Regions from separate parts of the Anaerobutyricum hallii genome, predicted to be linked through region 2. Evidence: predicted binding sites of a transcription regulator. Region 2 holds the regulator's gene; each other region holds the start of a gene.
What was found. The regulator Rex, encoded in region 2, represses fermentation and respiration genes when NADH is low (regulators of the CRP and FNR family bind a similar motif). The targets are predictions, from matches to a motif close to ATTGTTAANTANTTAACAAT.
Positions count from the first base shown of each region.

Region 1: EHLA_RS01780 (NAD(P)-binding protein) is a predicted target of Rex. The motif match lies at 2,161-2,180, and genes of this name have one in related genera.
Region 3: EHLA_RS05110 (glycerol dehydrogenase) is a predicted target of Rex. The motif match lies at 2,014-2,033, and genes of this name have one in related genera.
Region 4: EHLA_RS10040 (acyl-CoA carboxylase subunit beta) is a predicted target of Rex. The motif match lies at 1,037-1,056, and genes of this name have one in related genera.

Region 1 covers NZ_LT907978.1:416,949-420,153, forward strand. The annotation lists gene EHLA_RS01775 ([FeFe] hydrogenase, group A) at 1-237, opposite strand, end outside; gene EHLA_RS01780 (NAD(P)-binding protein) at 231-2,072, opposite strand; gene EHLA_RS01785 (biotin transporter BioY) at 2,376-2,948, opposite strand; gene EHLA_RS01790 (CpXC domain-containing protein) at 3,191-3,205, shown strand, end outside.
Region 2 covers NZ_LT907978.1:925,842-929,046, reverse strand. The annotation lists gene EHLA_RS04275 (NAD(P)H-hydrate dehydratase) at 39-1,541, opposite strand; gene EHLA_RS04270 (redox-sensing transcriptional repressor Rex) at 1,734-2,396, opposite strand; gene abc-f (ribosomal protection-like ABC-F family protein) at 2,583-3,205, shown strand, end outside.
Region 3 covers NZ_LT907978.1:1,116,866-1,120,070, reverse strand. The annotation lists gene EHLA_RS05115 (AAA family ATPase) at 1-136, shown strand, start outside; gene EHLA_RS05110 (glycerol dehydrogenase) at 848-1,945, opposite strand; gene pta (phosphate acetyltransferase) at 2,183-3,142, opposite strand.
Region 4 covers NZ_LT907978.1:2,194,049-2,197,253, reverse strand. The annotation lists gene EHLA_RS10045 (orotate phosphoribosyltransferase) at 1-501, opposite strand, end outside; gene EHLA_RS10040 (acyl-CoA carboxylase subunit beta) at 1,217-2,641, shown strand; partial or broken gene EHLA_RS10035 (OadG family protein) at 2,660-3,001, shown strand; gene EHLA_RS10030 (biotin/lipoyl-containing protein) at 3,106-3,205, shown strand, end outside.

The DNA.
Region 1 (3,205 bases), 510 kb from region 2:
TACTTTTGGGGAGTTTGTGTAAATCTCCATTCCTTCTTTTACTGTATTGTTACAGGAAGTGACGAGCCTTTCGATACCTTTTATTTCCACAACGCAGACACGGCAGGCACCGATTTCGTTGATATCTTTTAAATAACACAAAGTAGGGACAATCATTTTTGCCTCTCTGCAGGCTTCTAAAATCGTAGTTCCCTCTTCAACGGAGATAGGAACGTCATTTATCTTAATATTTACCATTCTTCAACTCGTCCTCCTTTAAATACTCCATAACCAAAACGGTCACAGCGCAGGCAGCGGTGTGCTTCCTGATTGGCTTCTTTGCAGGTCATGCCGTTCTCCACGATATTGAAATCCTTTTTACGCTCTGTAGTATTTCTTTCCATCATAGTAACACGTCCGCAAGGTGTCTTGTTCTCAATACGAGGTTCTGGAACAACAACGCCGCTTTCAATCTTATGATTGAATCCGAGGTAGTTGTCGATGTTGGCAGCCGCTACTTTTCCGGCTGCGATAGCACGGATAACGGTAGCAGGTCCGGTTACACAGTCTCCGCCGGCAAATACACCATCTTTTTCCGCAATAGAGCTATCCTTCTGTGCTAAGAAGCGTCCACGCTTTGCAGGGATGCCTGCACGTTCAAATGGTTCAGAAACGATATCCTGTCCGATTGCAACGATAACAATATCACAAGGGATATGTATAGGTTCTCTTCCGGAATTTGCAGGAGAAGGACGACCGCCAGTAATCAGGCCGATAATCTTAGGGTCAGCAACCATAGCAGTTACATACCCTTTTTTATTTGTTTCGATTGCCTGAGGGGCATGGAGTTCAAGAATCTCTGCACCCTCTGCGATAGCAGCCTCGATTTCGTCCATGAGGGCAGTCATATCAGCCTTTCTGCGTCGGTACATAACACTAACGTTTTTAGCACCAAGACGGATAGCAGAACGGGTAGCGTCCATAGCCACGTTACCACCGCCGACAACGATAACATTTTTGCCTGTAAAATCAGGTGGATTTCCATCTCCGATATCACGCAACATCTGAATAGCGGAAATAACACCCTTAGCATCTTCGCCAGGAATACCAAGCTTCTTATCTGTATGTGCACCGATAGAAATATAAACTGCATCGTAGTTTTCTTTTAACATCTTAAAGGAAATCTCTCCATCTCCATCACCGATGCAGGTATTCATCTTTGTCTCAACACCTGTAGCAAGAATGTTCTGAACATCTTCAGCAAGACGCTCTTTTGGGAGACGGTAGTTAGGAATACCATAGTAAAGCATTCCGCCGAGTTCTTTTCTCTGTTCGAAAATAGTACACTGATGTCCCATCTGCTGTAAATAGTAAGCAGCACTTAAACCAGAAGGACCGCCACCGATGATAGCAACTGTTTTACCGGTAGATTCACAACATTCCGGAGGCGGCACGAGACCGCAATGGTCAGCGGCATAACGCTTTAATCCACGAATATTAACGGCATCATCCACAAAGTTACGGCGGCACTTTGTCTCACATGGATGTTCACATACAAGTGCACAGGAAGTAACAAAAGGATTATCTTTACGAATCAGCTTAACGGCATCCGCATAGCGTTCATCAACGATAAGAGAAATATAACCGGGAACATCAACACCGGCAGGGCAAAGAGCAACACAAGGAACCGGCTGTTCTAAATGACAGGAACAATGACCGTTCGTGATATGCTCGATGAAATCTTCACGAAAACCTTCCAGACCTTTTAGAACCATTCTTCCGGCTTCGTAACCGATAGCACAGTCAGCACTGTCATAAATGGCCTTTGCAGTACGTTCAATTAAACTAAGTGTTTCTAAAGTGGCTTTTCCGTCCAGTACATCTTCTAACATATCTTCAAGAACGCCCAGACCGATACGGCATGGAACGCACTTTCCACAAGTCTGTGCATGAAACAGTTTCAGGAAAGAAGCTGTCATATCAACAGGACACAGTCCGGGAGGACTGGCAATGATTCGGCGTTCCAGATCTTCGTACAGATTGTCAACGACTAACTGGGCCTTGCTTTTTTTTCTGACCTCAAGTCTACTCATAATTTCCTCCATTCACAGGGCTACCACCCTGATAACAAAAATAGTCTCAATGAAGCGATTATATCACATGAGAAAAAATTTGAAAAGAAATGATAATTTATTATCATTATGATAAAAATGTTATAATAATAACAATTTACAAAAGAAAACAATTTAAAGCCGTGAAGAAGACATTCATTTATAAAAAAGACAGAAAAAACCACATTGACTGATAAAAAATTATCATCACATGTGGCTTTTCTTTATATTTTATTCAAAAATGTATAGCAAAATATTTTGGAAAAGTATTAGAAAAAATAGTGCTTACAGGAGAAGTCCGGCAGATTGTAATCTTTTTTTAACAATCGGTCCTACGAGGACAACGAGAATAATCTTTACAAGATCACCTGGAATATAAGGAATTACTCCGGCAAGTAATGCCTGATAAAAGGTAAGATGGGCTTCGATGGCAAGCCATGCCGTACCGAAAATGTAAGCAACAATAGTACCGATAGCAAGACCGGCAATCTGCACACCGCGGTTAGAGAACTTTTCAAAAGCAAATCCACAGATGATCGCCATTGGAATAAAGCCAATCAGGTATCCGCCGGTTGGTCCTAAAAGTTTTGCAAAACCGGAACTAAAACCGGAGAAAACAGGGAGTCCTGCAATACCAATAAGAAGATAGATCAGATAACTTATTGTTCCAAACTTCCAGCCAAGCAGACATACAGTCAGGTAAATTGCCAGATTTGTTAAAGAAATCGGAACAGGACTGATCGGAATCGGGATGGACAGAGGTCCTAAAATACAGGTGATGGCAGCCATAACAGCAATAAGAGCCATCTGAAAAGTTGTAAAAGACTTTTTCTTTGTGTTTACAGTAGCAGTAGTCATAATAAATTCCTCTCTAAAATATGATATTTGTTAAATGGAAACTGGATTCATTATATAAGAAAAAAAAGATATTGTCAACTAAAACAAAATATATGGTTAACAATACTTTTTTGATTTATGAGACGAAAACAGAGAAAACAAAAGGCATCTTTCTTGACGGAAAGACAAAATCAGCCTATTATAAGAGTTAGAAAAGGCAGATATCTTTTTATATATTTGCAGGTGTTGGAGGAAAATGTAGTATGGAAGGCAAAAGA
Region 2 (3,205 bases):
TGATGATTTTTTCTTTTTGATCTTTCCCCTGAAATTTTTTATTTCAAAACTTTTTCCAGATAATTCGGCAAATCTCCTGCAAGTACACTATAATATCCTTTTTCTTTTGCGGCGGCATCTCCCGCAAGTCCATGGCAATATACCCCTAATCGTGCTGCAGTTAACAAACTAAGCCCGCCTGCCAGAAAACCACAAATTATTCCGGTTAAAACATCACCGCTTCCGCCTGTTGCCATTCCGTTATTTCCACTCATATTAATATATGAAGGAGCATTTCCATCAGATACAATTGTCCTTGCATCTTTTAGGACGATTATATGATTTTGATCTGCCATCTTCATCGCTGCTTTTGGCAGATTACTCTGAATCTCCGCTATTTCTTCTTCAAGCAGCCTGGACATTTCTTTTAGATGTGGCGTTAATATGATTCCACTCTTATATTCATAGAATAATTGTTTTATCTCTCTATCATTTTTCAATAAAACAGCCAGATTATTTAATCCATCCGCATCAATTACAAGCGGAACTTTACCCAATGCGAGAACCTGCTTTAATAATCGTCTGGCAAATATACTCTGTCCGATTCCTGGACCAATGCCGATAACTGATGCCCAGGAAATCGCTTCCGGCAAAATCTCTTCCGCCTTTTCTTCTGAATCATATGTTGTAAGAATCGCTTCCGGAAGCTTTTCTTGTAAAATTACCCTGTTTTCCTCGCAAGAAAAAACCCGTACCAGTCCACTTCCGCTTTTATAAGCTGCCGTTCCGCTCAAAACAGCTGCTCCAGCCATATTTTTTGCCCCTGCGATTAATAATACCTTCCCATAATTCCCCTTATTCGTCCAGGCTTTTCGTTCTGGCAACAGAGAAAGATCCTCTTTTACAAAAGAAATCATCTTCGGAGCAATTTTTTCTACCGCTTTGTTTGGGAATCCAATTTCTTTTACAATAACTTCTCCACTGATATCCGCTCCCGGATACAGGAGCAGCCCAGCTTTTAACAGTCCAAACGTAACCGTCAAATCTGCGCAAAAAGCTATGCCAAGAATCTGTCCTGTCGAAGCATCTACACCCGATGGCACATCAACCGCTACTTTTAACGCTTTCTTCTGATTCATTCTCTCGATTACTTGTCTGTGCTGTCCCGCTACTTCTCTTTTTAATCCAACACCGAAAACCGCATCGACGATCACATCATATTCTTCTTCTGGAAACTCCATCAAAAACTGCGCTTCCATCTGCTCTAAAACTTTCTTCTGAATCTGATGGGAATCTGAATCATGTGGAATTGCTCCGATTTCATAAAAATCAACATTGTATCCATCTTCTAATAAAAGACGCCCAAGTGCCAGACCATCTCCACCGTTATTGCCCTTTTCTGTAACAATAAGTACACTACTCTTTATTGGTACTCTCTCTAAAAAGACTTCTTCTAAAGCAAGCGCCGCCTTTTCCATTAAAACAATACCAGGAATCCCCATCGTATTTATACTATACGCATCAATCTGCTGCATTTCCTCTCTTGAAGCAACGTAACGCATCTTTTAAACCTCCTGTTTCTTAAAAGATGTACCCCGGAGTCTTTACTGCACTTACTCTTGTAAGAAGATTCCAGCATACATACGTAATTTGCGATTGAGCAGTCAGCAAAAAGAGATGAAAAACAATGCTTTCTATCACACAGCTTCTCATCTCTTACTTTCTTTTACAATATATACTTTACAGTAACTATTCTATTGATTCTGACTGTGAATTCTATAAGACAATGTCATAATACTCTCTGCAAGATGTACATTCTCAACCAGAATATCTTCTGAAAAATGTAAATCTACCGGTGCAAAGTTCCATAATGCCTTAATTCCTAAATCAACTAACTGTTCTGCAACCTTTACCGCTTTTGACTTCGGTAACGTTAATGCAGCAATCATTACCTCATGCTCTTTTAAAAATGTTTCCAGCATGTCGATATCATATACTTCCACACCCCGCACTGTCATACCAATTAATCTTGGATTCACATCGAAAAGTCCGATAATTTTAAATCCATTACTGTCAAAATCCTGGTTATTCGCCAACGCCTGACCAAGATTACCCGCACCTACGATAATGATGTTATTTGTTCTATCCAGACCCAGAATCTTACCCATCTCATTATAAAGATACTCTACATTATAACCATATCCCTGCTGACCAAACCCACCAAAATTATTTAAATCCTGACGAATCTGAGAAGCAGTGACGTTCATTCTCTGACTCAGTTCCTTTGAAGAAATACGAACAACATCATTCTTCAGTAAATCTCCAAGATACCGATAGTACCGGGGTAATCTTTTTATCACTGCCGGAGAAATTGACTTTTCATTCCCTGTTTTTACAACTGCTTTATTGCCTGGCATAAGATCCTCCCTTTGATAAAAAATTCCCATTCTCAAGCTCTACTTAATCAATTATATACAAAAATAGTTTTAATGTCAAATAGGATTGTTAAAAATTCCAACACTTATTTACTTATTTTTTCTTTCATGATAAAATACATCAGAAATATTTCTACTATATAATAATATAATCATTTGGAGGTTATTATGATTTTAGCCTGTCAGAAAATCGAAAAAGCATTCGGAGGCAAATCCGTATTAAATAATGTTAATTTTTTAATTAATGAAGGGGAAAAGGCTGCTGTAATCGGTATCAACGGCGCCGGTAAAACCACTCTTTTCAAAATTATCACCGGAGAATATGAGGCAGATCATGGGGAGGTTATCTTTCAGAAAGGATCTACTTATGGCTACTTATCTCAGATCATTGACGTAAGTTCTCATCGCAGCATTTATGAAGAAATGCTTGATGCCAAAAAAGATATCATCGAACTAGAAAAGAAAATACGTCAGTTAGAAAAAGATATCAGCACTTTGTCCGGTGAAGCACTAGAAAGCGCAATGGAAAGTTATTCCCGTTTCACTGACCGCTTTGAGAAGGCAAATGGTTATGCCTGGAAAAGCGAAATTATCGGTGTATTAAAAGGTCTTGGTTTTGATGAAAGCCAGTTTGACACACCAATCCATACACTTTCCGGAGGACAGAAGACCCGCGTAGCACTCAGCCGTATTCTTCTGATGCACCCGGATCTCATTTTACTTGATGAGCCGACTAACCACCTTGATATGGAATCCATTCGCTGGTTAGAAACTTTCCTTTCTAACTACCG
Region 3 (3,205 bases), 190 kb from region 2:
GCTTCAATCCAAAAAGAGAAGTATTGGCATCATCAGTCATGTAGAGGCCATTCAGACAAGAGTTCCCGTAAAGCTCCTTGTCACTCCATCAGATCTATCACAAAAAGGCAGCCAGATTACATTAGAATATTCCTAATATTCATTTTGTAGATTTCGTGTAGACGAAAAAAGAAATATTGCCCTATCCCATCTGCTCTGTAGTCGCTGCGTTTAAGATGCTCAACCGCATCTTAAACACACTCCCAAGCCGCATCTGGGATAGGGCAATATTTCTTTTTTCTGACTATCTAAATCCACAGTTGGTAAGGATGGGGAATCTCCAGAAGGTTATGGATTCTTGGGAAATTAAAGTCTAACGGATTGACGCATTTCTTCTGGGTGTTTCTATTTGAATAGAAAGCGTAGATTTTGGGAGAATCCCCTTGTGTTTTGAGACAAAATAAAGCGTTTAGCGCGACGGAACAAAATCAAGCTTATAAAAATTCTCTTTTCTTTACCATACTTTCCTTACAATTCAGATAAAATCTCCAGAAGAGAAAAATTTCTTGTTGTGGGATGGCATGTAGAAGTGAAGTTGTCACGCATCTGATATTACTAAATTCCAAATATACACAACAATTTAAATGTCAACCCTTTAGAATTTAATTCCATAAAAAGCCATAACATTCTGTAGAATCCCCCTTCTCACCAACTGCTGATTTATAGTAGACAGAAAAAAGAAACAATACCATATCCCAGATGCGGCTTCGGAGCGGGTTTAAGATGCGGATAAACATCTTAAACACAGCGACTACAGAGCAGATGGGATATGGTATTGTTTCTTTTTTCGTAAACTATAAATCAGTAATTAAAAACCTTTGTAGTATCTTCCTAAGGCATCTGCTGCAACCATTGCTGCGTATACCTTCTCTGGTGTAACTTCAAATGGTTCATTACCTAATGTGTCATCTGGGGAAGCTGCTAATGTTGCTGCTTCCATAAGAGCATCCTTATCTGGATTCTCGATTCCAAGATCTGCAAATGTAGTAGGAAGTCCAACATCCATGCAGAAAGTAATTACTTCATCTAATAAATCTTCATCGGCATTCTCAAGTACAAGCTGTGTTAATGTACCAAATGCAACTTTTTCTCCATGATATAAATGGTGACATTCTTTAATACATGTCAGGCCGTTATGGATGGCATGTGCGCCAGCTAATCCGCCACTTTCAAATCCCATACCAGATAACAGTGTGTTTGCTTCAATTACTTTTTCTACTGCTGTAGTACATACATCAGCTTCTACTGCAAGTTTTGCTTTTACACCTTCTTCTATTAATGTCTGATAGCAAACTTTTGCCAAAGTAATCGCTGCAATTGTAATATGACCACCTGCACAGCTAGTTGCATTGCTTGCCTGACAGGCTTTTGCTTCAAAATATGTTGCAAGTGCATCACCCATACCGGAAACTAACAGTCTCGCCGGAGCCTTTGCGATAATATCGGTATCTACTAAAACAAGATTTGGATTTGCCGGTAACCATAAGTATTCTTCAAATACGCCATCATCTGTATAAACTACAGTAAGGGCAGAACAAGGTGCATCTGTTGCGGCAATGGTAGGACATACGATAACCGGACTGTTCACATAATAAGCAACGGCTTTTGCTGTATCAAAAATCTTTCCGCCGCCGACACCGATAACCATATCGCAGCCTTTTTCTTTTACGATAGCAACCAGGCGGTTAATCTCGTTTTTAGAACATTCCCCATGAAATGCTTCAAAAACAAGTTCACATCCTGTCTCTTTGAAACTATCTTCGATAATTCCACCAACACGTTTCTTTCCGCTTTCACTAATTAAAATAAAAGGCTTCTTTCCAAGCTTTGTAGCGTACTGCGCAATATTCGCAAGCTCTCCCTTTCCCTGCACGTACTTCGCTGGACTGATAATAATGTTTGCCATAAAAAAATACCATCCTTTCTTATAATAGAAAAAAATTGCTACAAAAACCGCTTTGTAACCCCGGTTTTCTTGTTATAATTATAACAATTTTCTAATAAAAAAGCAACAGTTCTTTGTATAATTAGACAAAAAACAGGAAACAGATGCGATAGTTGTTTCTGTAAAGTTACTACTATAATATCCATTTCCCGTTTCTATTTATTTTATTCGAAGTTATTATCGAAAATAATATTAAGTTTAGCTTAATGCTGCTGTAACAAGTGCCATTTTATAAACTTCCTGTGCATTACATCCACGACTTAAATCATTGATCGGTGCATTAAGTCCCTGAAGAACTGGTCCGATTGCTTCATATTCACCAAGACGTGCAGCAATCTTATATCCGATATTACCTGCACTGATTTCTGGGAAGATAAAAGTATTTGCCTGTCCTGCTACTGTAGAACCTGCACATTTTACTTTTGCAACTTCCGGTGCTACCGCTGCATCAAACTGAAGCTCACCGTCAATATCTAAGTCTGGCGCCATCTCTTTTACTTTCTTTGTAGCATTCGCCATTAATGTTACCATCTCGCCCTTTCCAGAGCCATATGTAGAATAAGATAACATAGCAACCTTTGGATCAATACCAAAGATTTTTGCTGTCTTTGCAGTCTCAATAGCGATCTCTGCTAATTCATCTTCATTTGGAGCAATGTTAATTGCACAATCTCCCATTGCTAACTTCTTATCACCTTTTACCATGATAAAGCAGGAGCTTACAATCTTGTTACCTGGTTTTGTTTTAATTAACTGTAATGCAGGACGTACTGTATCTGCTGTAGAATAAGTTGCTCCTCCTAACAGACAATCAGCCTTACCCATCTTTACTAACATTGTTCCAAAATAGTTTGATTTAGAAAGAGCATCGCGAACCTGTTCCGGTGTCATCTTGCCTTTTCTTAATGTTACCATCTCATCAACCATCGCATCAATATCAGCATACTGTTCCGGATCAATGATCTGACATTTATCAATATTAAATCCGGTTTCTTTTGCTGCTGCCTTTACTTCGTCAGCCTTTCCAAGAAGAATAACACCAAGAACTCCCTCTGCTGTAAGTTTATCTGCTGCTTCAAGAATACGGGCATCTGTTCCTTCTGTAAAAACAATAGTACGTGGGTTTGCTTTTAACTGCTCTGATAATTTTTTAAACATGTTTTATTTACCTCCTGTTATTCAGTCATATACTTAACTAAATCCAAATAACTAAAATCTTTC
Region 4 (3,205 bases), 1.3 Mb from region 2:
ACCGTATTCAGAGATGGCACTGAAAATCGCAGAGATTCCCTGCAGCTTACCGCCATAATATTCAATACATTCCCAGCTTCGGTTGATTGTGATACCGGTTGTGATGGATGCCATTAAAATGATAATATTTCTGTCTTTGATCATTGGTTGGATATTTTTGCGGAAGAACATCTGTCCATCCGTATCAATTTCAGGGGTAACGATATAGATAGACTTATGCTGGTTATAGGAGAAGAAGCCACTCTCTGTCAGCTTTTCTGCAAGGAAGGCTCCGATTACTTCTGTTCCGTCAAGACATACGATCGTATCGACGACAGTGTTATGTTTGTAAAGTGGAACTAAAGCTTTTGCTGCTTCTTCTGCGTTAGACTGACGTATTTTTAACGTTGTCATATCTAAGAAGTAGTTAACGTGGGAGTGTTTTGTTGCGAAATGTCCCGGATAGGCAGAAATGTGCAGGTTACAGGTTTTTGAACGAAATTCAATTTTACGGTTTTCCATGGAATATCCCCCTTTACTTGTAATAGAAAAACTTTGTTTTGTATATTATACCTGTTTATGATGAAAAAATAAAGAACCGATTGTGCAAAATCACAGGTTTTTCTTGCAGTTTATAATTTTTTTCTGATTTTTTTAGAAAAATACTTTGTGGTAGCATATACAGTTGCATAAAACGAAAGGAAGCATTATTGGTTTATGAAAAAAGTTTGACAAAAATAGTTCAAAATTGATTTTGGATACTAAATCTTTGATTTAATATGGTGTATAAAATCTTGATGTTCGTTTGTTTGAAAAGATTGAATTGCAAATGGAATTATATAGAAAGACGGAAGTGTGTTTTGATACTGAAACTATTTTGTGCAAAATGACGAAAAAAGTGGACAGGGTAGGATGGTAATGAAATGTCAATTAGTGTTAATAATATAACAATATAAAATTAGATAAAAACAGTAATTATGGATTTTTTTATAGTAAAAGAGAAGAAAACGAAAGGACGCCCGAAAAAAATATAGAATTAAGAAAGGAAATTGAAAGAATTGTTAAAAAATTTGCAACTAGGCATAATCTTTAGTTTGTTTAGTAGATGGTGTGAAATAAAATAAATGTTAAATAACTAACAGAAAATAGTTGCTATTATGATAATAATTTGTTATTATTACATAGAATGAAAGAGTAACAACGTATACAATATAGTATTTTTTATGGAGGAAAGAATATGGGTAATTCAAAAATGAATGCCAGAGAGCGTATTGACTATCTGTTTGATGACCACAGTTTTGTGGAAGTTGGCGGATATGTTTCTGCTCGTAATACCGATTATAATCTCGGTGCGAACAAGGTGGAAGGTGATGGTGTTATCACTGGATATGGAGTAATTAATGACCGTATGGTTTATGTTTACAGTCAGGATGTTTCCGCACTGGGCGGTTCTGTAGGCGAGATGCATGCGAAGAAGATTTCTTCCCTTTATGATTTGGCGATGAAGACAGGGGCACCGATCATTGGAATGCTTGACTGTGCAGGGCTTCGATTACAGGAAGCGACAGATGCACTTCATGCTTTCGGAACTATTTTTAATAAACAGGCACAGGCATCCGGAATGATCCCACAGATTTCTGCAGTATTCGGAATGTGCGGAGGAGGAAGTGCCGTAATGTCCGCTATGTCTGATTTTACATTAATGGAGAAGGAGAACGGCAGTCTCTTTATCAACAGTCCGAATGCATTAGCAGGGAATGAAGAATCCCGTCAGAATACAGCAGGAGCGCAGTTCCAGTCTGAGCAGGCTGGTAATGTAGATTTTGTTTGTGAAACAGAGGAAGATCTTCTTGAACAGCTTCGAATTCTTGTTGATGTACTTCCTTCTGATTATGAAGCAGAAGATGCATACTTTGATAATGATGATGATTTAAACAGAATTATTCCTGAATTGAATGATGCAGCTTATGATGCACCTGCTATTTTAAAGGCTGTTTCTGACAGCAGTATGTATATAGAGACAAAGGCAATGTATGCAAAAGAGATGGTAACTGCATTTATCCGTTTGAACGGCGAGACGGTAGGTGCCGTTGCAAACCAGCCGGTAGACGGAGAGTCTGTTTTGACAAGGAATGGCCTTGAAAAAGCAGAAAGATTTATTAAGTTCTGTGATGCATTTGCGATTCCTCTTCTTACAGTAACGAACGTGACAGGACTTCGTGCCAACGCCCATGAGGAGAGAAAGCAGGCACTCGCATTAGCGAAGTTTACGACAACACTTGCACAGGTTAGTGTACCTCGTATTAATCTCATTGCAGGCGAGGCGTATGGAACTGCTGCGGAAGTAATGAATTCTAAAGCTATTGGGGCTGACTTTGTTCTGGCATGGCCACAGGCATCTGTAGGAATGATGGATGCAGAACAGGCAGTCCGTATCATGTATGCAGAGGAAATTGATGCTGCCGATGATAAGATGGCATTGATTGCAGAGAAAACTACGGAATATGCAGAAGGACAGAGCAGTGCATTAGCAGCTGCAAAGAGAGGATATGTAGATGACATCATCGAGCCGGATGCAACAAGAAAGCGTCTGATTGCTGCTTATGAAATGCTTTACGGAAAGAAAGTAACTCCAGTGACAAAGAAGCATACGGCAGTATAGTGAGGTGAGAGTATGAACGTATTTGAACAAGCCTTATTAAATACTTTGATGGGTATGGGAACTGTATTTGCAGTACTGATTTTCATTTCTTTACTGATTTCTCTTTTTGTATATATCCCATCCATTGAAAGAGCGTTGAAGAACCGTTCTTCCAGAAAAGAGAAAAGGGCTGCGCAGGAGGAAAGACCAGCTCCAAAGCGTCCGATCATTGAAGAAGCAGCAGAAGAAGAAGAGGAACTTGTAGATGACGGTGAACTTGTCGCAGTGATTACCGCAGCCATTATGGCAGCAAGTAGTGGTACGGCGGTAAGTGCAGATAAGCTGGTTGTCCGTTCAATCAAGAGAGTGAAGAGAAGATAGCAAAAATGTATTCTTGGAATCTTTTTATAAAGCCTTAAAAAGTTTTAAAAAGTCAGATATAGAAAGATTTTAAAAGTACATAAAATCATTCAGGAGGATTTACAATGAAAAATTATAGAATTACAGTTAATGGTGTTGCTTATGATGTGGCAGTAGAAGAATTAGGTGCAGGAGAAGCAGGTGCAGCGCCGGTAAGTACACCAG